DNA from 2 places in the Streptomyces tritici genome. Region 1 is predicted to be linked to the other one. Evidence: riboswitches for the same ligand, from Rfam matches in the RefSeq annotation. Region 1 holds a riboswitch; the other holds the start of a gene.

Region 1 (11,600 bases):
TCACGCTCGCGTGACACACGACGGCGGCAGGCGGACATCCGCCGGCCGCCGTCGCTTCACGCCCGGGCGGACACGTGCGCGCCGGCTTCCGCCGTCGCGGAGGCGGCTGGGGGGCTGATCTTCCCAGCGGTCAGGTGTGTGTGGTCGCTGGTGAGCAGGGTGAAGGACTCCCGGAACCCGAACAGCCGGCCGGGCCGCACGCCGCAGGCCCTTCGTCCTGCCGGCCACTGCCTTCACCCTCTCCGCCTTCGCCATGTACTCCGTCATCATCGAGCCCTTACCGCTCCTCGAAAGGTGCGGCGCGAGCCCGACCGCCGCCGCGTGGGCCAGGGCAGGGCTCTTCCAGTACTACGCCAAGTTCCTGGACGGTCCGCAGGAGCATTCCAACCGGCTCATCGAGGAGTCGATGCAGGAGTGGAGCCGGCGCAGCGAGGACAGCAGCCCCACGGCGAGGACAGCAGCCCCAAGGGCTGAGCCGCAATCTGGCCCGTGTATGGCCGCGAACTGCTGGTCAGGACTGACGAAACCCCAGGTCAGGCGCCTTCTTTCATGCCGCTAGAAGAATCCGAGCCTCTTCGGCGAGTAGCTGACCAGCAGATTCTTCGTCTGCTGGTAGTGGTCCAGCATCATCTTGTGGGTCTCGCGGCCGATGCCGGACTGCTTGTAGCCGCCGAAGGCGGCGTGGGCCGGGTACGCGTGGTAGCAGTTGGTCCAGACGCGGCCCGCCTGGATGGCGCGGCCGGCGCGGTAGGCGGTGTTGAGGTCGCGGGTCCAGACGCCCGCGCCGAGGCCGTAGAGCGTGTCGTTGGCCGTCGCGATCGCGTCGTCGAAGTCGGTGAACGACGTCGCCGCGACGACCGGGCCGAAGATCTCCTCCTGGAAGACCCGCATCCGGTTGTCGCCCTCGAAGATCGTCGGCTGGACGTAGTAGCCGCCGGCCAGCTCGCCGTCGTACTCGATGCGCTGACCGCCCGTCAGGATCTTGGCGCCCTCCTGCTGGCCGATGTCCAGGTACGAGAGGATCTTCTGCAACTGGTCGTTCGAGGCCTGGGCGCCGATCATCGTGTCGGTGTCCAGCGGGTGGCCCGGGAGGATCTTCTCCGTACGGGCGACCGCCGCCTCCAGGAACTCGCCGTAGTGGCCGCGCTGGATCAGCGCGCGGGACGGACAGGTGCAGACCTCGCCCTGGTTGAGGGCGAACATCGTGAAGCCCTCCAGCGCCTTGTCGCGGAAGTCGTCGTCCGCGGCCGACACGTCGTCGAAGAAGATGTTCGGCGACTTGCCGCCCAGCTCCAGCGTGACCGGCTTGATGTTCTCGGAGGCGTATTGCATGATCAGCCGCCCCGTCGTCGTCTCGCCCGTGAACGCGATCTTCGCGACCCGAGGGCTGGACGCCAGGGGCTTGCCCGCCTCCGCGCCGAAGCCGTTGACGATGTTGACGACGCCCGGCGGCAGCAGGTCGCCGATGAGGCTCATCAGGTAGTGCACCGACGCCGGCGTCTGCTCGGCGGGCTTGAGGACCACCGCGTTGCCCGCCGCCAGGGCCGGGGCCAGCTTCCAGACCGCCATCAGGATCGGGAAGTTCCACGGGATGATCTGCGCGACGACGCCCAGCGGCTCGTGGAAGTGGTACGCCACCGTGTCGTCGTCGACCTCGCTGAGCGCGCCCTCCTGGGCGCGCAGCGCGCCGGCGAAGTAGCGGAAGTGGTCGATCGCCAGCGGGATGTCGGCCGCCAGCGTCTCGCGCACCGGCTTGCCGTTCTCCCAGCTCTCCGCCACCGCCAGTTCCGTCAGACGGGACTCCATCCGGTCCGCGATGCGGAGCAGGACGTTCGCGCGCTCCGTCGGCGCCGTCCGCCCCCACGCCGGGGCCGCCGCGTGCGCGGCGTCGAGGGCGCGTTCGACGTCCTCGGCCGTGCCGCGGGCGACCTCGGTGAAGGGCCTGCCGTCGACCGGGCTCGGGTTCTCGAAGTACCGGCCCCGGGCCGGGGCGACGTACTCGCCGCCGATCCAGTGGTCGTAGCGCGGCCGGTACGCCATGAGCGCGCCGTCGGTGCCGGGTGCGGCGAAACGGGTCATCTGCGAAAGCCTCCCTCGGACCGCGCCGGCCGTCCCTGGCCGGCGCTCACCGCCGAGTGTCCGGCCCCGGACGTTGCAAGACCGTTGCGCCCGCGGACAGTTCCGCGTCCAGTGCCCGCAGCCGCGCCAGCACCGGCGCCCGCTGCGCCGCCGGCACCACGGCCGCGAGGGCCCGCCACAGCTCCACGTCGTCCTCGCCCCACGCGCTGTACGTCCAGTCGGCGAGCAGCGCCGGGTCCGCCCGGTCCACCAGCGCCGCCCGCAGCCGGTCCGCGAGCCGCTCCCGCAGCCGTACGACCCCGGGAGCCCGCGAACCCGGCAACAGCGGGCCCGCGTACGCGCCGAGCGCCGCCGCCACCGAGCCCGAGGCGAGCCGCCGGTCCACCGCGGCGAAGTCCGCGTCCACGGCGGAGGCGAGCCGGTACGGGCGCGAGCGCAGCACCTCCGGTCCGAGCAGGCCCCGCAGCCGCGACAGCTCTGCGCGCAGCGTCACCGGGGTCACCGACTCGTCCTCGTAGAGCTGCACCAGCAGTTCGTCGCCGGTCACGCCCTCGGGGCGGTGGGCCAGGACCACCAGGATCTCGCTGTGCCGGCGGCTCAGCCGTACGCCGCGGCCGCCGATCCGCAGCAGCGCCTCGTCCCGGCCGAGCGCCGTCAGCCGCGGCCGGTCGGCGGGCACGGCCGGGGTCCGCAGCGCCAGGTGGGCCTCGACCGCCCGCGCCACCGCCTGCACGAACCCCAGGCTGTGCGGATGCGCGAGACCGTCGCCGCCGGTGATGTCCACCGCGCCGAGCAGCCGGCCGGTGTGCGGATCGTGGACCGGCGCGGCCGCGCACGTCCACGCCTGCACCCGACGCCGGAAATGCTCGGCGGCACAGACCTGCACGGGGCGGTCCACCGCGATCGCCGTGCCCGGCGCGTTCGTCCCGGCCGCCGACTCCGACCAGCGCGCGCCCGCCACGAAGTTCATCCCGCCCGCCTTGCGCAGGGTTCCCGGGTGCCCCTCCACCCACAGCATCCGGCCCGACGCGTCGCAGACCGCGAGCAGGTGCTCGCCATCGCGGGCGTACGCGCCCATCAGCTCCCGGACCACCGGCATCGCCGCCGCCAGCGGATGCCCCTCCCGGTAGGCGACCAGATCGTCGTCCGCCAGCTCCACGCACGCCGCGCCGTCCGGGCTGACCCGGGCCCGCGCCGAACGCCGCCAGGACGCGGCGACCAGCTCGCGCACCGTCGGCCGGCTCAGGGCGCTGCCCGAGGTGAACGCCTCGTGCGCCCGTCGCACCGCGCCGGGGTCCCGCACACCGGAGGCGCCGGCACCCGTCGTCCCGCACTCGTCCACGTCGGCCTCCCGCCGAGGTCGTCCCTTGGCCCGCGACCCGCGCGCGGTCCTGCCCGAAGCCCCGCGCGGGCTCGTGCCCGTAGCCCCGTGCGCGTCATGGTGGTGCCGCGGCCGTCCGCCGACAAGCGTGCGCGCACCGCCCTGGCCGGACCGGCTCCCCGAGCGGTCACGTAGAGTGGTGCCCGGGCCGTGACTGGCGCTTGGGTGGATCACCACCGGGGAGCGGCCCGGGCGGATCTCCGCCCGACTGCCGCGCGCCTGGGCGACTTCCCACCGTCGAAGCCCAGGAGCAGCCCATGTCCACCAGCACCGCCACCCTCATGGACGGCACCGCCCTCGCCCGCCGCACGGTCGAGGAGACCGCCGCCCGCGCCGCCGAACTCACCCGTCGCACCGGCGTCACACCCTGCCTCGCCACCGTGCTCGTCGGCGAGGACCCGGCCTCCGTCACGTACGTGAAGATGAAGCAGAACCGCTGCGCCAAGGCCGGAATCCGCTCCCGGCACGTCGAACTCCCCGCCGCCACCACCACCGAGGAGCTCGTCGCCACCATCGGCGCGCTCTCCGCCGACCCCGAGGTGCACGGCATCCTGCTCCAGCACCCCGTCGGCCCGCACATCGACGAGCGCGCCGCCTTCGAGGCGATCGCCCCGGAGAAGGACGTCGACGGCGTCACCATGGCCTCCTTCGCCGCGATGGGCTTCGGACTGCCGGGCTTCGTCTCCTGCACCCCCGGCGGCATCATGCGCCTCCTCGACGCGTACGAGGTCGGGCTCACGGGCAAGCGCGCGGTCGTGGTCGGCCGCAGCGCCATCCTCGGCAAGCCCGCCGGACTGCTGCTCCTCGGCCGCGACGCCACCGTCACCTACTGCCACTCGCGCACCACCGACCTCTCGTCGATCGTCCGGGAGGCCGACATCCTCGTGGCCGCCGTCGGCAAGCCGCGCTTCATCAAGGGCGAGGACATCAAGCCGGGCGCCGTCGTCATCGACGCCGGCTACAACCCGGGCAACGTCGGCGACGTCGACTTCGCACCGGCCGCCGAGCGCGCCTCCCTGATCACGCCCGTCCCGGGCGGCGTCGGCCCCATGACGATCGCGGTGCTCCTCGCGCAGACCGTGGAGGCGGCCGAGCGCCATGTGGTGTGAGTCCGCACGCACGGCAAAGGGTCAGGCCGCGCCGCTGTGGCCGGATCACGACGGTGCGACACGCCGGGGCGACAGGCCCGCACGGAACCGACGGGCCTGTCTCCAGGGGTGTTTCGGGTGGATTCGCACCCTCGAATGTCACGATTCCGTACGTCCGCGGCCGTAACCGCCGACCCGGTCTCGCGGGACGACGGGCCACCGGTCACCCTGGTGCAATGGCTGAGCGACCCATTGCCCCCGGTCCGCACCGCCGCCTGATGCCCGGGCCGCTGGTGCTGATCATGGTTGCCGCGCTCGTCGCCGCCGCCGTCGTGGCGGCCCGGGACACGTTCCGAGCCGAGGACGTACGCGACGACGCCCGGCGCAGCGCCCCCACGGCACCCGACGGGCCGACCGGCGGGACCGACGGCGCCGGCCGCCACGGCACCCCCAGCTCCGGGGCCTCCGCGGCCGGCGGCGACCCGGCACGGCTGGCCTCCCGTCAGGTCATGCCGAAGGGGGAACCGCGCGCCCGGCGCAAGCCCCCCGCGAAGCCCACCCCCTCGGCCACCCCCACGGCGCCCCGCGGGCGCTCCGCCCCGACTCCGAAGCCGTCCGGGACGCCGGCCCGCCCGAGCGGCGGCGAGCCCGTCCCGTACGAGCGGCTGCGCGTCGGCGAGTGCTTCGACGTCAACCGCGACGACCCCGGCACCCCGTACCGCCGCCGCTGCGCGAGCCCGCACGACGCCGAGGCCGTCGCCCGGCTCCGGCTCTCGGGGCTGTTCCGGACCGACGACGAGATCCGGCTGCGGGCGGCGGAGCTGTGCCGCGCGCCGCTGCGCGCCAAGGCCGCCGCGCAGCCGTCGGGCACGTACTGGACGACGTACGTCCAGTACCCGTACCGCACGGGCTACCTGCTCGGCTCCGACACGGTCGTGTGCAGCCTCGCCGTGCTCTCCGAGTCGGGCGGCAAGCTCCACGCACCGCTGCAGTGACGGCCGGCGGGGCCCGGACCCCGGCCCCGACCCCAGGCCGGACCCGGGCTCGACCCCGGCCGGACCCTGGCCGGGTCCCAGGCCGACCCCGGCCCCGGACCCCAGACTCCGGACCGGACCCTGGCCTGGACCCCGGCCCCGACCCCAGGCCGCGCCCCGGACCGGACCCCGGCCAGGACGTCGGCCCCGGCCGCAGCCGCTGGTCAGTCCGTCTCCACCGGCTGCTCGTTCGCGCCCTCCAGCGCCGACGCGGGGTCCGCGGCCGGCTGGCCCGCCGGGGTCCACTGCGCCCCGGCGCGGCGGAACGGCCACCAGCGGCCGTCCTCGCCCGCCCGCAGCTGAACGTCCGCGCCGACCACCGTCCAACGGCCGGGCCCGGCGGCGCGCAGCACCGGCCGGTCCGCCGGCTCCCAGGCGTCGTCGAGCGCCGCCTTCGCGCGCGCCAGGACCTCCGGGGACGCCGGCGGGGCCCCGTCGAGCACGGCCAGGGCCGCCGCGCCGCCGAGCCGCCACGCCTCGGCCGCAGCCGCCAGCCCCGTACGACCGCGACCCGTACCCGCGCCGAGCCGGGCCGCGACCTCCGGAGCCGGACCGGCCGCCGCCAGCCGCACCGCGTCCTCGTCGACCGTCGGCGCAGGCTCCAAGGCAGCCCGGACGTGGTCCGCCGCCAGGGCGTCGGCCAGCAGCCGCCGCGCCCGCGCCGCCGCGCCCGCGGCCAGGAACTCCAGCGCCGCCGGGTCGAGGCCCGGCGCCGGCTCGGTCTCCGTGTCCAGCGACTGCGCGGCGCCGGGCGCGTCGGGCAGCGGCGGGGGAGCGGGCAGCGGCGGCAGGATGTCCCCCGTCGCGTACGCCTCCGCCGCCGGCACGCCGGCCGGCCGCGCCGGCTCCCGTACCGGCTCGGCCCGCGCGACGCTCCGCGCCTGCAGGTCGTCCAGCAGCCGCCGTTCGCCCCGGCCCCGCATCAGGAGCAGCACGAACGGATCCTGGTCGAGCAGCCGGGCCACCTGGTGGCACAGCGCCGCCGTGTGCGCGCAGTGGTCCCACGCGCCGCACGTGCACTCCGGCTCCAGATCGCCGATGTCCGGCAGCAGTTCGAGCCCGAGCCCGGCCGCGTCCTCCACCAGATGCGGCGGCATGTCGCGGTCGAGGAGTGCCGCGATGTGGCCCGCGCTGTCCGCGGCCATGTCCAGGAACCGGTCCCACTCCTCGTCGCTCAGCTCCCGCAGCAGCACGTCGCCGCGGTACGCGCTGCCGTCGTGGTCCCGCACGACCGCGGTGATTCGTCCGGGACGGACCGACACCGCGCCCACGGCGCCCTTGCGGGCCGCCTGCCGGCCCCGCTTCACCTGCCGGCCGTCGAGCGCCGTGTCCTCCAGCGCCTGCAGCCAGGCGCGGCCCCACCAGGTCTGCGCGAAACCGCGGCCGCCGACGGGCGGCAGCGCGGCGAAGGTCCGCTCCTCGGAGCCGGTCGCCCGGGCGCCGGCGCCGTGGGCGTCCGCGTGGCCGTGCTCGTGGTCCTGCTCGTCGTCGGTCCCGTAGGCGTCCAGCGTGTCGTCCCCGTCCTCGTCGTCGTGCCCGTATGCCTGGCCACTCGCGTATGCGCGGTCATCCGCGTACGCATCGCCGTCCACGTATGCGTCCCCGTCCACGTATGCGTCCCCGTTCCCGTAAGCGCCGGCGTGCGCGTATGCGTCGGCGTGCGCGTATGCCTCCGCGTGGACCCGTGCCCGTCCGCTCATCGCTCGCCCCCGCGCAGCTCCACCAGCTCCGCCAGCTCCGCGTCGGACAGTTCGGTGAGCGCCGCCTCGCCGGAGCCGAGGACCGCGTCCGCGAGCTCCCGCTTGCGCAGCAGCATCTCGGCGATCCGGTCCTCGACCGTGCCCTCCGCGATCAGCCGGTGCACCTGGACCGGCTGCGTCTGGCCGATCCGGTACGCCCGGTCCGTGGCCTGCGCCTCGACGGCGGGGTTCCACCAGCGGTCGTAGTGCACGACGTGCTCGGCGCGGGTGAGGTTCAGGCCCGTCCCCGCCGCCTTCAACGACAGCAGGAACACGGGGACTTCACCGTCCTGGAAGCGCCGCACCATCGCCTCGCGCTCCGCGACCGGCGTGCCGCCGTGCAGGAACTGCGACGGTACGCCCCGGTCGGCGAGGTGCCGCTCCAGCAGCCGCGCCATCTGCACGTACTGCGTGAAGACGAGCACGCTCGCCTCCTCGGCCACGATCGTGTCCAGCAGTTCGTCGAGGAGTTCGAGCTTCCCCGAGCGTCCCGCGATGCGCGGCCGGTCCTCCTTCAGGTACTGGGCCGGGTGATTGCAGATCTGCTTCAGGGCAGTGAGCAGTTTGACCACGAGGCCGCGCCGCTCCATCCCGTCGGCCTCGGCGATGGCGGCGAGCGTCTCGCGCACCACCGCCTCGTACAGGCCCGCCTGTTCGGCGGTGAGCGACACCGCGCGGTCGGTCTCGGTCTTCGGCGGCAGCTCGGGCGCGATGCCCGGGTCGGACTTGCGGCGCCGGAGCAGGAACGGCCGTACCAGCGCCGACAGTCGTGCGGCCGCCGCCGGGTCCCGGCGGCCCTCGACGGCCTGCGCGTAGCGGCTGCGGAAGGTCCCGAGGCGGCCGAGGAGGCCCGGGGTCGTCCAGTCGAGGATCGCCCACAGCTCGGACAGGTTGTTCTCGACGGGGGTGCCGGACAGCGCGACGCGGGCCTTCGCGTCGATGGTCCGCAGTTCCTTCGCCGTCGCCGAGTACGGGTTCTTCACGTGCTGCGCCTCGTCGGCGACGACCATGCCCCAGTGCACGGCGGCCAGCCGGGGCGCGTCGAGGCGCATGGTGCCGTACGTGGTGAGGACGAACTCGCCGTCCGTCAGGCCCTCCAGGGAGCGGGCCGGGCCGTGGAAGCGGCGGACGGGGGTGCCCGGCGCGAACTTCTCGATCTCGCGCTGCCAGTTGCCCATCAGGGACGTCGGGCACACGACGAGCGTCGGGCCCGCGGAGGTTTCGTCCGTCTGCCGGTGCAGATGGAGCGCGATGAGGGTGATGGTCTTGCCCAGGCCCATGTCGTCGGCGAGGCAGCCGCCGAGGCCCAGCGAGGTCATGCGGTGCAGCCAGTTGAGGCCGCGGAGCTGGTAGTCGCGGAGGGTGGCGGCGAGCGCCGCGGGCTGGGCGACGTCCTGCGTGCCGCCCTCCGGGTCGGCGATGCGGTCGCGAAGCGCGGCGAGCCCGCCGGACGCGGCGACCTCGACCTGTCGGCCGTCCACCTCGACGCTCCCGGTGAGGGCGACGCCGAGCGCATCGACCGGGGTCAGCTTGCGGTCGCGGGAGTCGCGGGCGCGGCGGACCTCCTCGGGGTCGATGAGGACCCACTGGTCGCGCAGCCGGACCAGCGGGCGGCCGGCCTCGGCGATCCGGTCGAGTTCGGCGCGGTCGAGCGGCTGGTCGCCTACGGCGAAACGCCAGTCGAAGGCGAGCAGGGCGTCGGCGGAGAGGAACGACGGAAGGCCGTCTCCCCAGGTGTCGTCGTCGCCGGATCCGTCCGGCGGGCCGACGACGGCGCGGGCGGTGAGGCGCTGCGCGAGGTCACGCGGCCAGTGGATCGGGACGCCCGCGGCGGCGAGGTGGCCCGCGGCAGGGCCGAGCAGTTCGGCGAGTTCGTCGTCGGCCAGTTCGAGGGCGTCCGGGACGGCCGCCGACAGCAGCGGCGTCAGGGGCGCCCAGGCACGCGCGGCGCGGCGCAGGGCGAGCAGGGCGTCCATCCGGGCCCGCGGCCCGAAGGCCGTCACGGTGGTCCCGGCTGCGCCGGACCACACGTCGGCGGCGTCGGCGAGCAGCGTCGGGTCGGCGGCGCTGTGCATCTGGAGCACGGCGCGGAAGCGTGGCGTCGCGGCTTCCGGTTCCCGCTCGCCCTCGGTCAGGCCGTGGACCTCGATGCGCAGGGAGAGCCGTACGCCGGCGTCGTGGCCGGCGGCGACGTCCGTGGCCCAGGCGCGCTGCTCGGGGACGGTCTGCGGCGCCACGGCCGCGAACGCCGGGCCGCCCGCGGCGATTTCGGCGGCCGGCGTCCGCGGGAGGTCGTCGGCGACCGCGTCGAGGAAGGCGCGCAGCAACTGCTCGGGCTCCGGCAGCAGCGGCTCCGGCCCGTCGGCGTCCAGCGGGACGGCGTGGGCGGCCGGCGGCATCGAGGCGGCGAGCGTCCGTACGAGGTCGAACTCCCCGGGCCCGAGCGGCCCGACGCGCCAGGAGTCCCGGTCCGTCTCGGTCAGTCCGGGCAGTAGCAGACCCCGGGCGACGAGGTGGAGGGCGAGCAGGGCGGCCGAGCCCCAGAAGGCGGTGGCGGGCGAGGCGCCGGGGGCGAGCCTCGCGCGGGTCAGCACCGGCAGCGCCTCGCGCACCGGCAGGAACAGCGCCGGGACGGTGTGGCGGCGCAGGTCCGCCCGTACGACGACGAGTTCTTCGCTTCCCTCCGACGCGCCGAGCGGCTCGTCGGGCGACCAGAAGGCGATCCGTCCGGTACGGGCCGGGTCGCCCGGCAGGAAGACGGCGGAGCAGCGGGCGAGGCGGCCCGGGTCGGCGGAGCGGGGGGAGCCGGGGGAGCCGGGGGTGAGCGGGGTGGCGGGGGCGGTCGGGGCGGCGAGCGGTGCGGGGCGCTGCACGGTGAAGACGCACTCCTCAAATTTGACTAATGTGCGAGCGGCCGAGAGTACAGGAAACCCTCCTCGTGTGCTGGCGTCCCGGCTGTGAGGTGCGTCACTACATCGGTAGTCGAGCGGGCGGGGGTGGGGACAGCCCCACCCCGCGCCCCGTGCCAACCCCCTGAGGAGCCGGGGGATCCCGCCCCGGGGATCCGGGGGATGCCGCCATGGCCGGAGACGATCACCGATCCGTAGGTTTCAAGGGCCGGCAGCGACAAAGACACAGCATCCCCTCACGGAGACCGGAGACCGCCATGCCCCAGGCCACCGCAACGCTCACGGCCCCCGCCCGACCGCCCGCCCCCCGCCGCGGTTCCGGCGGCGGCAGCGAGTTCGCGCCCCTGCTGCGCACCATCAAGGAGCAGGGCCTGCTGGAGGGACGGCCCGGCTGGTACGCCCGCGGGATCGCCGTCAACCTGCTCGGCCTGGCCGCGGTCGTCGCCGGCCTCGTCCTCCTCGGCCCCACGTGGTGGGCGCTGCCGCTCGCGGTGCCGCTCGCCCTGCTCTCCGCCCGCGCGGCGTTCGTCGCCCACGACGCCGGGCACGCACAGATCAGTGCCGACCGGCGCCATAACCGTCTGATCCAGCGGCTGTACGCGAACGTCCTGCTCGGCATGAGCCAGGAGTGGTGGAACGACAAGCACAACCGGCACCACGCCAACCCCAACCACCTCGACAAGGACCCCGACGTCGCCCCCGACATCCTGGTCTTCGCCGCGCACCAGGCGGAGGGCCGCTCCGGTTGGCGCGGCTGGCTCACCCGCCACCAGGCCTGGCTGTTCTTCCCGCTGACCACCCTGGAGGGCATCGCCCTCAAGGTGTACGGCTTCCAGGCGCTCTTCGCCGCCGACGGCCCCTACCGGAACCGGCGCGACCGGCTCGTCGAGGGCGCTCTGCTGTCCGCGCACGTCCTCGGGTACGTCGCCCTGCTGCTGACCGTGCTCACCCCGGCCCAGGCGCTGGTGTTCGCCCTGATCCACCAGATGCTGCTCGGACTGCACCTCGGTCTCGCCTTCGCGCCCAACCACAAGGGCATGGAGACGCCCGACGCGGACGGCGAGTCCTGGGGCCACCTGCGCCGCCAGGTCCTCACCTCCCGCAACATCCGGGGCGGAGCCGTCACCGACTGGTTCCTCGGCGGACTGAACTACCAGATCGAGCACCACCTCTTCCCGAGCATGCCGCGCCCGCACCTGCGGCTCGCCCAGCCCGCCGTGCGCGCACACTGCCGCGCACTGGGTATCAGGTACACGGAGACCGGATTCGTCGACTCCTACCGGCAGGCCCTCGGGCACCTGCACGACGTCGGCGAGCCGCTGCGGAGCGCCTGACTCCGCAGCCCGCGAAGGAGGCGTCGGACATGTCGA
Region 2 (11,600 bases), 2.7 Mb from region 1:
CTCGCCGACTTCCGCGCCCTGCGCGCGGAGCTGGACCCGCGGGCGGTGTTCCGTTCGGATCTGTCACGACGGCTGGGCCTCTAGACACCCCTAGGAGCGTGAACGTCATGAAGGACGCCTTCGGCGCCCCCCAGTCCCTGCTCGTCCTCGGCGGGGCGTCCGAGATCGGGCTGGCCACGGCCCGCCGGCTCGTCGCCCGCCGCACCCGCACCGTGTGGCTCGCCGGGCGGCCCTCCCCCGACCTGACCGCCGCCGCGGACGCGCTGCGCGCGCTCGGCGCGGTGGTGCACACCGTGCCCTTCGACGCCCTGGACACCGAGTCCCACGAGGAACGGCTCGGGAAGCTGTTCGCGGAGGGCGACATCGACATGGTGCTGCTCGCCTTCGGCGTCCTCGGCGACCAGGCCCGCGACGAGGAGGACCCGGCCGCCGCGGTGCGCGTCGCGCAGACGAACTACACCGGCGCGGTCTCCGCCGGCCTGGTGTGCGCCCGGGCGCTCCAGACGCAGGGGCACGGCTCGCTGGTGGTGCTGTCGTCGGTCGCCGGCGAGCGGGCCCGGCGGGCCAACTTCATCTACGGCTCGTCCAAGGCCGGGCTCGACGCCTTCGCGCAGGGCCTCGGAGACGCGCTGCACGGCACCGGGGTGCACGTGATGGTGGTGCGGCCCGGGTTCGTCCGGACGAAGATGACCCGCGGCCTCGCGGAGGCCCCGCTGGCGACGACCCCGCAGGCGGTCGCCGAGGCCATCGAGCACGGGCTGCGGCGGCGCGCCGAGACGGTGTGGGTGCCGGGGACGCTGCGAGTGGTGATGGCGGCGCTGCGGCACCTGCCCCGGCCGCTCTTCCGCCGGCTGCCGGTCTGAACCGGGCCCGGGGGCCCAGGCCGGGGAGCCCGTCGTCGTGGGCCCGGTGGGCCCACGCCTACGCCTGGGTCGGGGCCGGGACGTCGACCGGGGCGCTCTGGGCCGGGATGTCCGCGCCGGACCCGCCGCCGAACTCGTACGCGCGCAGCTTGCGCCAGACCGCGTCCGCGCCCTGCTCGTACAGCGCGAAGGACCGGCAGGTCCAGGCCGCCTCGAAGCCGGCCAGTTCCTCGAAGGCCCGGTCCATCGCCTCGTCCGCGATGCCGTGCGCGACGGTGACGTGCGGGTGGTACGGGAACTGCAGCTCGCGCACCAGCGGCCCCGACTCGTCCCGCAGCAGCTTCTGCAGGCGGGTGCACTCCGGCGCGCCCTCGGCGAGCTTCACGTACACGACGGGCGACAGCGGCCGGAACGTTCCGGTGCCCGCCAGCCGCATCGGGAACGGCAGGCCGGCCGCGGCCACCCGCGCGAGGTGCGCCTCGATCTCCGGCAGCCGCTCGACGGGCGCCTCGGTGGGCGGGACCAGGGTGACGTGCGTGGGGATGCCGTGCGCGGCGGGATCCCCGAAGCCCGCGCGCCGCTCCTGGAGCAGGCTGCCGTAGGGCTCCGGGACCGCGATCGAAACGCCGAGCGTTACGGTCCCCACGTCGTTCTCCTCCGTCGAGTCTTGGTCCGGGCGGTCGTGGTCCGGGCGGGGTGGTGCAGCGCCAGTGTGCGGCCTGCACCGCCCTCGTGGATAGGGCCCTTGGGCTCAGTGCTTGGCGGGCAGGAAGCCCACCCGCTCGTAGGTCCGCGCCAGGGTCTCGGCGGCGACCGCCCGCGCCTTCTCCGCGCCCTTGGCCAGGACAGAGTCCAGCGTCTCCGGGTCGTCCAGGTATTCCTGGGTCCGGTCCCGGAACGGAGTGACGAAGTCCACCATCACCTCGGCCAGGTCGGTCTTCAGCGCGCCGTACATCTTGCCCTCGTAGCTCTTCTCCAGGTCGGCGACGCTCGTCCCGGTGAGGGTGGCCATGATGGTCAGCAGGTTGGAGACGCCCGGCTTGTTCTCCGGGTCGAAGCGGATCACGGTGTCCGTGTCCGTGACGGCGCTCTTGACCTTCTTCGCGGTGGTCTTCGGCTCGTCCAGGAGGTTGATCAGGCCCTTCGGCGTGGACGCCGACTTGCTCATCTTGATCGTCGGGTCCTGGAGGTCGTAGATCTTCCCGGTCTCCTTGACGATGTACGGCTCGGGGATCCGGAAGGTGTCGCCGAAGCGCCCGTTGAACCGCTCCGCGAGGTCGCGGGTCAGCTCGATGTGCTGGCGCTGGTCCTCGCCGACGGGGACGTGGCTGGCCTGGTACAGCAGGATGTCCGCGACCTGCAGGATCGGGTACGTGAACAGGCCCACCGTGGCCCGGTCCGCGCCCTGCTTGGCGGACTTGTCCTTGAACTGGGTCATGCGGGAGGCCTCGCCGAAGCCGGTGAGGCAGTTCATGACCCAGCCGAGCTGCGCGTGCTCGGGGACGTGGCTCTGGACGAAGAGGGTGCAGCGCTCCGGGTCGAGACCCGAGGCCAGCAGCTGGGCCACGGCGAGCCGGGTGTTGGCCCGCAGCTCGGCCGGGTCCTGCGGAACCGTGATGGCGTGCAGGTCGACGACCATGTAGAAGGCGTCGTGGGTCTCCTGCAGTGCGACGTACTGACGGATCGCACCGAGGTAGTTGCCGAGGTGGAACGAGCCGGCGGTGGGCTGGATTCCAGACAGTGCGCGAGGACGTTCAGAGGCCATGCTCATCATTCTCTCATCGGGGGCGGACAGGCCGGTCCGCCCCCGATGAGGGATGCGTGACAGGGAGATCAGACCGCCAGGCCCGGTGCCGGGTACGCGGCCATCAGGTCGGCGACCTCCGCGCGGATCGCCGCCAGCGCCTCCTCGTCACCCAGCGAGGCGGCCGCGACACCGCGGTCGATCCACTCCGCGACCTGCGCCATGTGCTCGACGCCCAGGCCCCGGGAGGTCAGCGACGGGGTGCCGATGCGCACGCCGGACGGGTCGAACGGCTTGCGCGGGTCGTACGGGACCGTGTTGTAGTTCACGACGATGCCCGCCCGGTCCAGCGCCTTCGCGGCCACCTTGCCGGGGACCTCCTTGGGCGTGAGGTCCATCAGGATCAGGTGGTTGTCGGTGCCGCCGGAGACCAGGTCGAAGCCGCGGGCGAGCAGCGCCTCGACGAGCGCCTTCGCGTTGGCGACGACGGCCTCGGCGTAGGCCCGGAAGGACGGCTGCGCCGCCTCCTTCAGGGCGACCGCGATGGCGGCGGTGGTCTGGTTGTGCGGGCCTCCCTGGAGGCCCGGGAAGACGGCCTTGTCGACGGCCTTGGCGTGCTCCTCGCGGCACATCAGCATCGCGCCGCGCGGACCGCGCAGCGTCTTGTGCGTGGTCGTCGAGATCACGTCGGCGTACGGCACCGGCGAGGGGTGGGCACCGCCCGCGATCAGGCCGGCGATGTGGGCGATGTCGGCGACGAGCACCGCGCCCGCCTCCTGGGCGATCTCGCCGAAGGCGGCGAAGTCGATGGTGCGGGGCAGCGCCGTACCGCCGCAGAAGATCACCTTCGGGCGTTCCTTCATGGCCAGCTCGCGGACCTGGTCGAAGTCGATCAGCCCGGTGTCCTGGCGTACGCCGTACTGCACGCCGCGGAACCACTTGCCGGTCGCGGAGACGCCCCAGCCGTGCGTGAGGTGACCGCCCATCGGCAGGGCCATGCCCATGACCGTGTCGCCGGGCTCGGCGAACGCCAGGTAGACGGCCAGGTTGGCCGGGGAGCCGGAGTACGGCTGGACGTTGGCGTGGTCGACGCCGAAGACGCCCTTGGCGCGCTCGATCGCGAGGGACTCGACCTGGTCGATGTTCTGCTGGCCCTCGTAGTAGCGGCGGCCGGGGTAGCCCTCGCTGTACTTGTTCTGCAGGACGGTGCCGGACGCCTCCAGGACCGCCTGGGAGACGTAGTTCTCGCTGGGGATCAGCCGCAGCGTGTCGGCCTGGAGCTGCTCCTCGGCGCGGACCAGGGCGGCCAGCTCGGGGTCGGTGGCGGCGAGGGCGGGGTGGCGGGGCTGCTCGGTGGTCATGGCGTGCCTCCGGGTTCGGCGGATCCCGGGGCGCGGCTCGTGACACGGGCGGCGCCGCACGGGACGGTCGTGGGTCCCGTGATGCCCAGGCGGGCGGCATCTCGTGTGGTTGCCGCGCACGGCTCCCCCGGGGTCGCTTCCCCGCGCGCCAGTCGCCGTGCGTGTTTCCAGACTAGGGCCTGTCCGGCGGATCAGGGTCGGATTGGGCCGCGGCGTCTGGTGCGGTGCATCGCAAGGCGCCGGAGCGGCTCGATAGCGGAGCTATCGAGGTGGTTCGGCAACGCGGCGAGGTGCCGTGCCAGGCGTCGCGGCCCCGGCCATGATCCGCCGGGCAGGCCCTGGCGGGCGCGTCGTCAGCGATGTTTCCCCGTCCGGCATCCGAGCGACGATAGAAACAGGGCTCACACCCGCCCCTCGCCGCAGGACGAACGGAGATCCCGTGTCGCGTACGCAAGACCTGATCGCCTCCGCGGAGACGCACAGCGCGCACAACTACCACCCGCTGCCCGTGGTCGTCGCCACCGGCGACGGTGCGTGGCTCACGGACGTCGAGGGGCGCCGCTACCTCGACATGCTGGCCGGCTACTCGGCGCTGAACTTCGGGCACGGCAACCGCCGGCTGCTCGACGCGGCGCGGGCGCAGCTGGAGCGGGTGACGCTCACCTCGCGGGCGTTCCACCACGACCGGTTCCCGGAGTTCTGCGAGCGGCTCGCGGAGCTGTGCGGCAAGGACATGGTGCTGCCGATGAACACCGGCGCGGAGGCGGTCGAGACGGCCGTGAAGACCGCCCGGAAGTGGGGCTACGAGGTGAAGGGCGTGCCGGACGGGCACGCGAAGATCGTGGTGGCGGCCAACAACTTCCACGGCCGGACGACGACGATCGTGAGCTTCTCGACGGACCACGAGGCGCGCGACCACTACGGGCCCTACACCCCGGGCTTCGAGATCGTCCCCTACGGCGACCTGACCGCGATGGAGGCCGCGGTCACCGAGAACACCGTCGCGGTGCTCCTGGAGCCGATCCAGGGCGAGGCGGGCGTGCTGGTGCCGCCGGCCGGCTATCTGCGCGGGGTGCGGGAGCTGACCCGGCGGAAGAACGTGCTGTTCATGGCGGACGAGATCCAGTCGGGCCTGGGCCGTACGGGACGGACCTTCGCCTGCGAGCACGAGGACGTCGTGCCCGACGTGTACATCCTCGGCAAGGCGCTGGGCGGCGGCGTGGTGCCGGTCTCGGCGGTGGTCGCGGACCGGGACGTGCTCGGGGTCTTCCTGCCGGGCGAGCACGGCTCGACCTTCGGCGGGAACCCGCTGGCCTGCGCGGTGGCCCTGGAGGTGATCGCGATGCTGCGCACCGGCGAGTACCAGCAGCGCGCGGCCGAGCTGGGCGAGCATCTGCACGCCGAGTTGAACCTGCTGGTCGGGGGCGCGGTGGAGGCGGTACGGGGCCGGGGCCTGTGGGCGGGCGTGGACGTCGTGCCGGCGCGCGGCACGGGCCGGGAGATCTCGGAGAAGCTGATGGAGCGCGGGGTCCTGGTGAAGGACACGCACGGCTCGACGATCCGGATCGCCCCGCCGCTGGTGATCGGCAAGGAGGACCTGGACTGGGGTCTGGAGCAGCTGCGGGCGGTCCTGTCGGACTGACGCGTCGGCGGACGTGACGGCCGACGTGACGGCCGACGCGACGGCGGGCGCGACGGCGGACGTGACGGCCGGCCGCGCCGCTCCGACACGACGGCCGGTGTGCCCGGGGGTACGGCCCCGGGCACAGCGCGCGTCAGAGGATCACGTGCGGCAGGAAGCGGGCGTACCCGTCGGTGACGAGGCCCGCCGACTCGCGGATGCCGAGGCCGGCCGCCTCGTTCTCCACGACCCACGCGCCGAGCACCACCCGGTTGCCGTCGAAGTCCGGCAGCGGGGCGAGCTCCTGGTAGCAGCAGGGCTCGTCGCGTACGGCCGGGGCCTCGCCCGCCTTGTGCAGGGTGACGCCCGCGCCCTCGCGGCCGAGCAGCGGCTTGGCCGCCCAGCCGGTGGTCGCGGCGAGTTCGCGCGGACCGTCGAGGTAGGCCGGGAGCAGGTTCGGGTGGCCGGGGTACAGCTCCCAGAGGATCGCAAGCAGTGCCTTGTTGGACAGCAGCATCTTCCAGGCGGGCTCGATCCAGCAGGTGGTGCCGGAGCCGCCGCCGTTGTCGAGGGTGTCCAGGACGTGCGGGCCGAACCGGTCCGTGGTCAGCCACTCCCACGGGTACAGCTTGAAGCAGCTGCGGATGAACCGGAGGCGGTCGTCGACGAACCGTCCGGCCAGCCGGTCCCAGCCGATCCGCTCCACGGACAGCGCCTCGGTGTCGAGGCCCGCCTGCTCGGCGGTCTCGCGCAGGTACGCGACCGTCATCAGGTCCTCGCCCAGCTCGTCGCCGTCGGAGTGCACGAAGTGCACCGGGCCGGGCGGCAACAGGTGCGCCTGCCGCTTCCAGGCGTCGACGAGGCGCTCGTGGAGCGAGTTCCACTGGTCGGCGCCGGGGAACCGCTCCTCCATCCAGAACCACTGGGGGCTGGCCGCCTCGACCAGCGAGGTCGGGGTGTCGGCGTTGTACTCCAGCATCCTGGCCGGGCCGGTCCCGTCGTAGTGCAGGTCGAACCGCCCGTACAGGGACGGCAGTTCGGCCCTGCGCCGCCAGGACTCGGCCACGCGCTCCGCCACCCGCGGGTCGGTGATGCCCAGATCGGCGAAACGGTCCTGCGCCACGATGTGCTCCGCCGCGGCGAGGCACATGGCGTGCAGCTCCTCCACGACCTCCTCCAGCGCCTCGACCTCGGGCAGCGTGAAGGAGTAGTACGCGCTCTCGTCCCAGTACGGCCGCAGGGAGCCGTCCGGGTAGCGGGTCAGCGGGTAGACGAGCCCCTGCTCCTCGACGGTCTGCTGCCAGCCGGGGCGGGGTTCGATGGTGTGCCGTCGCATGACGTGCCGGCGCCGCTCAGCCGCCGCTGGACTTGGAGCAGCCGAAGCCGCCGGTGTCCACGGCGCTCTTGTTCGTGCTGCCGCCGCTGATGCGGCCGTCGGCGTCGACGCTGCCGCCGTAGTAGTAGGTGCCCCGGGTGGTGTGGCCGCCGCTGCTCTTGCACTCGTAGTTCGGCAGCTGCTTGCGGCTCACCGGGTCCATGCAGCGCCTGTCCGGCTCGCTGCCGCAGGCGGTGAGCGTCGCCGCGAGCACGCCCATTCCCCCGAGTATCACCGTGCTCGACCTGAGCTTGCGCATGACGCGTACTCCCCCGTCCGTCGTTTCTCGTGCCCGCGCGGCCGTCGTTCAGCGCCGCGCGACCGCACAGTTTAGGCCGCCGCGTCCCGGCCGGTACGGGGCGGCCCCGGCAACTTCACGGGGCCTTCACTGCCGAAACGGCGTACCAGGCAGGCGCGCCCCCGCTCACTCCCCCGGAAGCACCCGGCACAGCGCCTCCAGCGCCCCCGGCCAGGCGCTGTCGGTCGGCGTGCCGTAGCCGACGACCAGGCCCTCGCGGGTGCGGGGCGTCGAGGGGTGGCGGAACGCGTCGATGCCGAGCACCGACAGGCCCTGCCAGGCCGCCGCGCGCAGCACCGACCGCTCGGTGCCCGGCGGGAGCGGCAGCACCGCGTGCAGTCCGGCGGCGATCCCGCTCACCTCGATGTCCGGGGCCCGCCGGGCGAGCGCCGCCACCAGCTGGTCGCGCCGCCTGCGGTAGCGCAGCCGCATCGCCCGTACGTGCCGGTCGTACGCGCCCGACGCCAGGAACTCCGCGAACGTCAGCTGGTCGAGCGCGCCGCACTGCCAGTCGATCCGGCCCTTCGCCTCGGCGACCTCGTCGGCCAAGGCCCGCGGCAGCACCATCCAGGCGAGCCGCAGCCCGGGCGCCAGCGACTTGCTGGCGGTCCCGAGGTACACCACCCGCTCCGGGTCCAGGCCCTGCAGCGCGCCCACCTGCTGGCGGTCGTAGCGGAACTCCCCGTCGTAGTCGTCCTCCAGGACCAGCCCGCCGGTGGTCCGCGCCCAGTCGACCGCCGCCGCCCGCCGGTCCGGGGGCAGCGCCCCGCCCAGCGGGAACTGGTGGGCCGGCGTCATCAGCACCGCGCCGACGCCCTTCAGCGCGGCCAAGTCCTCGGTGCGGGTGCCCCGTTCGTCGCAGCCGAGGGCCGGCAGCCGCAGCCCCGTCCGGGCCAGCAGGTCCCAGTGCACGTCGAGCCCGTACGACTCGACCGCGACCTCCCGCACCTTGCGCGCCCGCAGCACCTGGCCCATCAGCATCAGCCCGTGCACGAAACCCGAGCAGACCACGATCCGCTCCGGGCTCGCGTACACGCCGCGGGCCCGTGCCAGGTACTCGGCGAGGGCGGTGCGCAGTTCGATCCGGCCGCGCGGATCGCCGTACCCGAAGGCCTCGTGGGGCGCGGCGGTCAGCGCCCGGCGGGCGGCCTTGAGCCACTCGGCGCGGGGGAACGAGGCCACGTCGGGCGTACCGGGCTTGAGGTCGTGCCGCGGCCCGCCCGACGGCCTGCGCCGCGGACCGCCCGAGCCCGCCGGGGCCGCCGCGCCGCGCCGGGGCTCGGCCCGCTGCGCGACCCGCGTCCCGGAGCCCTGCCGGGCGGTCAGCCAGCCTTCGGCGACCAGGTCGCCGTACGCGTCGGCGACGGTGTTCCGGGCGATCCCCAGGTCGGCGGCGAGCTGCCGCGAGGACGGCAGCCGGGTCCCCGGCGCGAGCCGGCCGGACCGCACCGCCTCCCGGAGCGCGTCCATCAGTCCGGTACGCAGACCGGCCGCGCCGCGCAGGTCGAGGTGCAGGTCGGCCCCGAAAGTGGCCCACTCGTTCGCCATGGGAATGGACCATACCGCTGCGCCACAGTGCCCGTACGGTGAGATCCATGACGACCACGGACACTCAGGACGCCCAGTCCGCCCCGTACGCCCACGAGCACACCCCCCGGCTCGATCTCGCCGCCCGGCACCCGGAGTTCTACCGGGCGATGCTGCGGCTGGAGGCCGCCGCGTCGAAGGAGGTCGACCCCGCCCTCTACCACCTGGTCAAGATCCGCGCCTCGCAGGTCAACCGGTGCGCTTTCTGCCTCGACATGCACACCAAGGACGCGCTCGCCGAGGGCGAGACGGTGGAGCGGATCGTGCAGCTCTCCGCCTGGGAGGAGTCGCGCCACTTCTACACCGAGAAGGAGGCCGCCGCCCTCGAACTGACCGAGGCGGTCACCGTCCTCACCGACGGTTTCGTGCCGGACGAGGTGTACGAGCGGGCCGCCAAGCACTTCGAGGAGGACGAACTCGCCCGTCTCGTCGGCGCGATCGTCGTCATCAACGCCTGGAACCGCATCGGCGTCACCACCCGCATGGTCCCCGGCCACTACACCCCGGGGGCGTACAAGAAGTGAGCGACGCCGTGCGCACCCTGCGGGCCCTGCACCGGGACCGGGCGGCCGGCGACCCGCTGGTGCTGCCCGGCCCGTGGGACGCGGCGAGCGCCCGCGCCTTCGAGGCGGCGGGCTTCCCGGCGCTGGCCACGCCCAGTGCCGGGATCGCCGCCTCGCTGGGCTACGCGGACGGGAGCACGCCCGCCGAGGAGATGCTCGCCCAGGTCGCGCGGATCGTCCGCGCGGTGTCCGTCCCGGTCACGGCGGACGTGGAGGACGGGTACGGGCTCGCCCCGAAGGAGCTCGTCGAGCGGGTTCTGGAGACCGGCGCGGTGGGCGTGAACCTGGAGGACTCCGACGGCTCGGTGCTGAAGGACCCGCGGGAGCAGGCCGAACTGCTGGCGGCGGTACGGGCGGAGGCCGGGGACGCGCTCTTCGTCAACGCCCGCACGGACGTCTATCTGCGCGGCGCGCCCGGCCCGGCGGCCGCGGCCCTGGAGCGCCTGAGGCTCTACGCGGCGGCGGGCGCGGACTGCGTGTACCCGATCGGCGCTCCGCCGGAGGACCTGCCGGGGCTGCGGGCGGGGCTCGGCGCCGGGCTGCCGGTCAACCACTACGCCCGGCCGGGCGGTCCGCCGTTCGCGGAGCTGGGCCGGCTCGGGGCGAGCCGGATCACCTTCGGGCCGGGGCTCCTGAACCGCACTCTCGACCATGTCGGACTGCTGGCCGGGGAGTTGCGCGCGGGCGGGTTCTAGGAGCCGTCCGGACGCGCCGACGGGCGCCCGCTCGCGCGGGCGCCCGTCTCCCCCGTCTCCCCCGTACACCCGGCTCAGGACTCGTCGTCGGCCGGGTCGTCCTGGACGCGCAGGCCCGCGACCCACAGCGGGGTCAGCCGGTGCAGCACCAGCACCGCGACCATCAGCGGCGCCGGAACGCCCGACAGGTCGACGTCGGTGTAGGCGGCCAGCAGCACCACGGCGGCCGTGCCGGCGAGCAGCAGCCAGCCGGTCAGGCGGTGGGCGATCGAGCGGACCCGGTCGCGCTCCACCATCTGCCGCTCGTCGAGCATCCGGCCGCGCAGCTCCAGCAGGCCGCGGGTGGCGCCGTTGATCGCGCCGGTCATCACGACCCAGGGGAGCAGCAGCGCCACCATCGTCAGCGCGCCCGCGACGCCGCCCCAGACGAAGAACGCGCCGAACCCCCCGGCCGTCAGCGCCATGTGCGTGAACACCACGGCCCTGCGGCGGCCTGCGGTGGCGTAGAGGGGCGCGCCCTCACGGTTGTTCATCACGGCGTACATGCGCTGGTCGAAACGCGTCGCGGTCGTCATCACTGCTTCCTCCCGTAGACCTCTGCGGTGAGCGGCTGGAACGGCTCCAGGGAGAACAGCGCCTCCACCGGCAGCTCGAAGAACCGGGCGACTTTCAGGGCCAGGTCGAGACTCGGGTTGTACTGGCCGCGCTCGATGTAGCCGATGGTCTGGTAGTGGACGCCCACCGCCTCGGCGAGTGCCTGCCGCGACACCTTCCGCTCGGCCCTGACGACCGAGAGCCTGTTGTGCACCTGCTCGCTCATGTATAAGAAGTACTACATCCGAGCGTAGATCCACAACTCGGCGGCACAGAACTGCGACAAACGCAAAACACCGCACCCCCGGCCGGTGGTCCGGCCGGGGGTGCGGTGGGGTGCTACGGGGTGCGGCGACTCAGGCTCAGATGAGGCCGAGCTCGCGGACCGCGTCGCGCTCCTCGGCGAGCTCCTGCACGGAGGCGTCGATGCGGGCGCGGGAGAACTCGTTGATGTCCAGGCCCTGGACGATCTCGTACGTGCCGTTCTCGCAGGTGACCGGGAAGGAGGAGATCAGGCCCTCCGGGACGCCGTAGGAGCCGTCCGACGGGATGCCCATGGAGGTCCAGTCGCCCTCGCGGGTGCCGTTGACCCAGGTGTGGACGTGGTCGATGGCGGCGTTCGCGGCGGAGGCGGCGGAGGACGCGCCACGGGCCTCGATGATCGCCGCGCCGCGCTTGGCGACGGTCGGGATGAAGGTGTCGGCCAGCCACGCCTCGTCGTTCACGACCTCGGCCGCGTTCTTGCCGGCGATCTCCGCGTGGAAGATGTCCGGGTACTGGGTCGCGGAGTGGTTGCCCCAGATGGTGAGGCGCTTGATGTCCTCGACGGAGGCGCCGGTCTTCTGGGCCAGCTGCGTCAGCGCGCGGTTGTGGTCCAGGCGGGTCATCGCGGTGAAGCG

Evidence for each region. Region 1 has a riboswitch for ZMP and ZTP ahead of ACNJ93_RS31775 (bifunctional 5,10-methylenetetrahydrofolate dehydrogenase/5,10-methenyltetrahydrofolate cyclohydrolase). Riboswitches for the same ligand answer to the same signal wherever they lie in the genome.
Region 2: another riboswitch for ZMP and ZTP. It lies ahead of glyA (serine hydroxymethyltransferase); the one in region 1 lies ahead of ACNJ93_RS31775 (bifunctional 5,10-methylenetetrahydrofolate dehydrogenase/5,10-methenyltetrahydrofolate cyclohydrolase).

What each region holds. Positions count from the first base shown of each region.
Region 1 covers NZ_CP183183.1:6,890,329-6,901,928, forward strand. The annotation lists gene ACNJ93_RS31760 (metal-sensitive transcriptional regulator) at 1-14, shown strand, start outside; gene ACNJ93_RS31765 (aldehyde dehydrogenase family protein) at 556-2,079, opposite strand; gene ACNJ93_RS31770 (GAF domain-containing protein) at 2,126-3,421, opposite strand; ZMP/ZTP riboswitch at 3,601-3,692, shown strand; gene ACNJ93_RS31775 (bifunctional 5,10-methylenetetrahydrofolate dehydrogenase/5,10-methenyltetrahydrofolate cyclohydrolase) at 3,718-4,569, shown strand; gene ACNJ93_RS31780 (hypothetical protein) at 4,785-5,543, shown strand; gene ACNJ93_RS31785 (SWF or SNF family helicase) at 5,747-7,192, opposite strand; gene ACNJ93_RS31790 (DEAD/DEAH box helicase) at 7,279-10,194, opposite strand; gene ACNJ93_RS31795 (fatty acid desaturase family protein) at 10,488-11,564, shown strand; gene ACNJ93_RS31800 (hypothetical protein) at 11,594-11,600, shown strand, end outside.
Region 2 covers NZ_CP183183.1:4,174,722-4,186,321, reverse strand. The annotation lists gene ACNJ93_RS19530 (FAD-binding protein) at 1-84, shown strand, start outside; gene ACNJ93_RS19525 (decaprenylphospho-beta-D-erythro-pentofuranosid-2-ulose 2-reductase) at 108-863, shown strand; gene ACNJ93_RS19520 (2'-5' RNA ligase family protein) at 922-1,509, opposite strand; gene trpS (tryptophan--tRNA ligase) at 1,615-2,628, opposite strand; gene glyA (serine hydroxymethyltransferase) at 2,697-3,968, opposite strand; ZMP/ZTP riboswitch at 4,045-4,134, opposite strand; gene rocD (ornithine--oxo-acid transaminase) at 4,408-5,610, shown strand; gene ACNJ93_RS19500 (glutathionylspermidine synthase family protein) at 5,744-6,925, opposite strand; gene ACNJ93_RS19495 (hypothetical protein) at 6,942-7,223, opposite strand; gene ACNJ93_RS19490 (PLP-dependent aminotransferase family protein) at 7,389-8,810, opposite strand; gene ACNJ93_RS19485 (carboxymuconolactone decarboxylase family protein) at 8,858-9,373, shown strand; gene ACNJ93_RS19480 (isocitrate lyase/PEP mutase family protein) at 9,370-10,107, shown strand; gene ACNJ93_RS19475 (hypothetical protein) at 10,182-10,682, opposite strand; gene ACNJ93_RS19470 (helix-turn-helix transcriptional regulator) at 10,682-10,927, opposite strand; gene ACNJ93_RS19465 (malate dehydrogenase) at 11,064-11,600, opposite strand, start outside.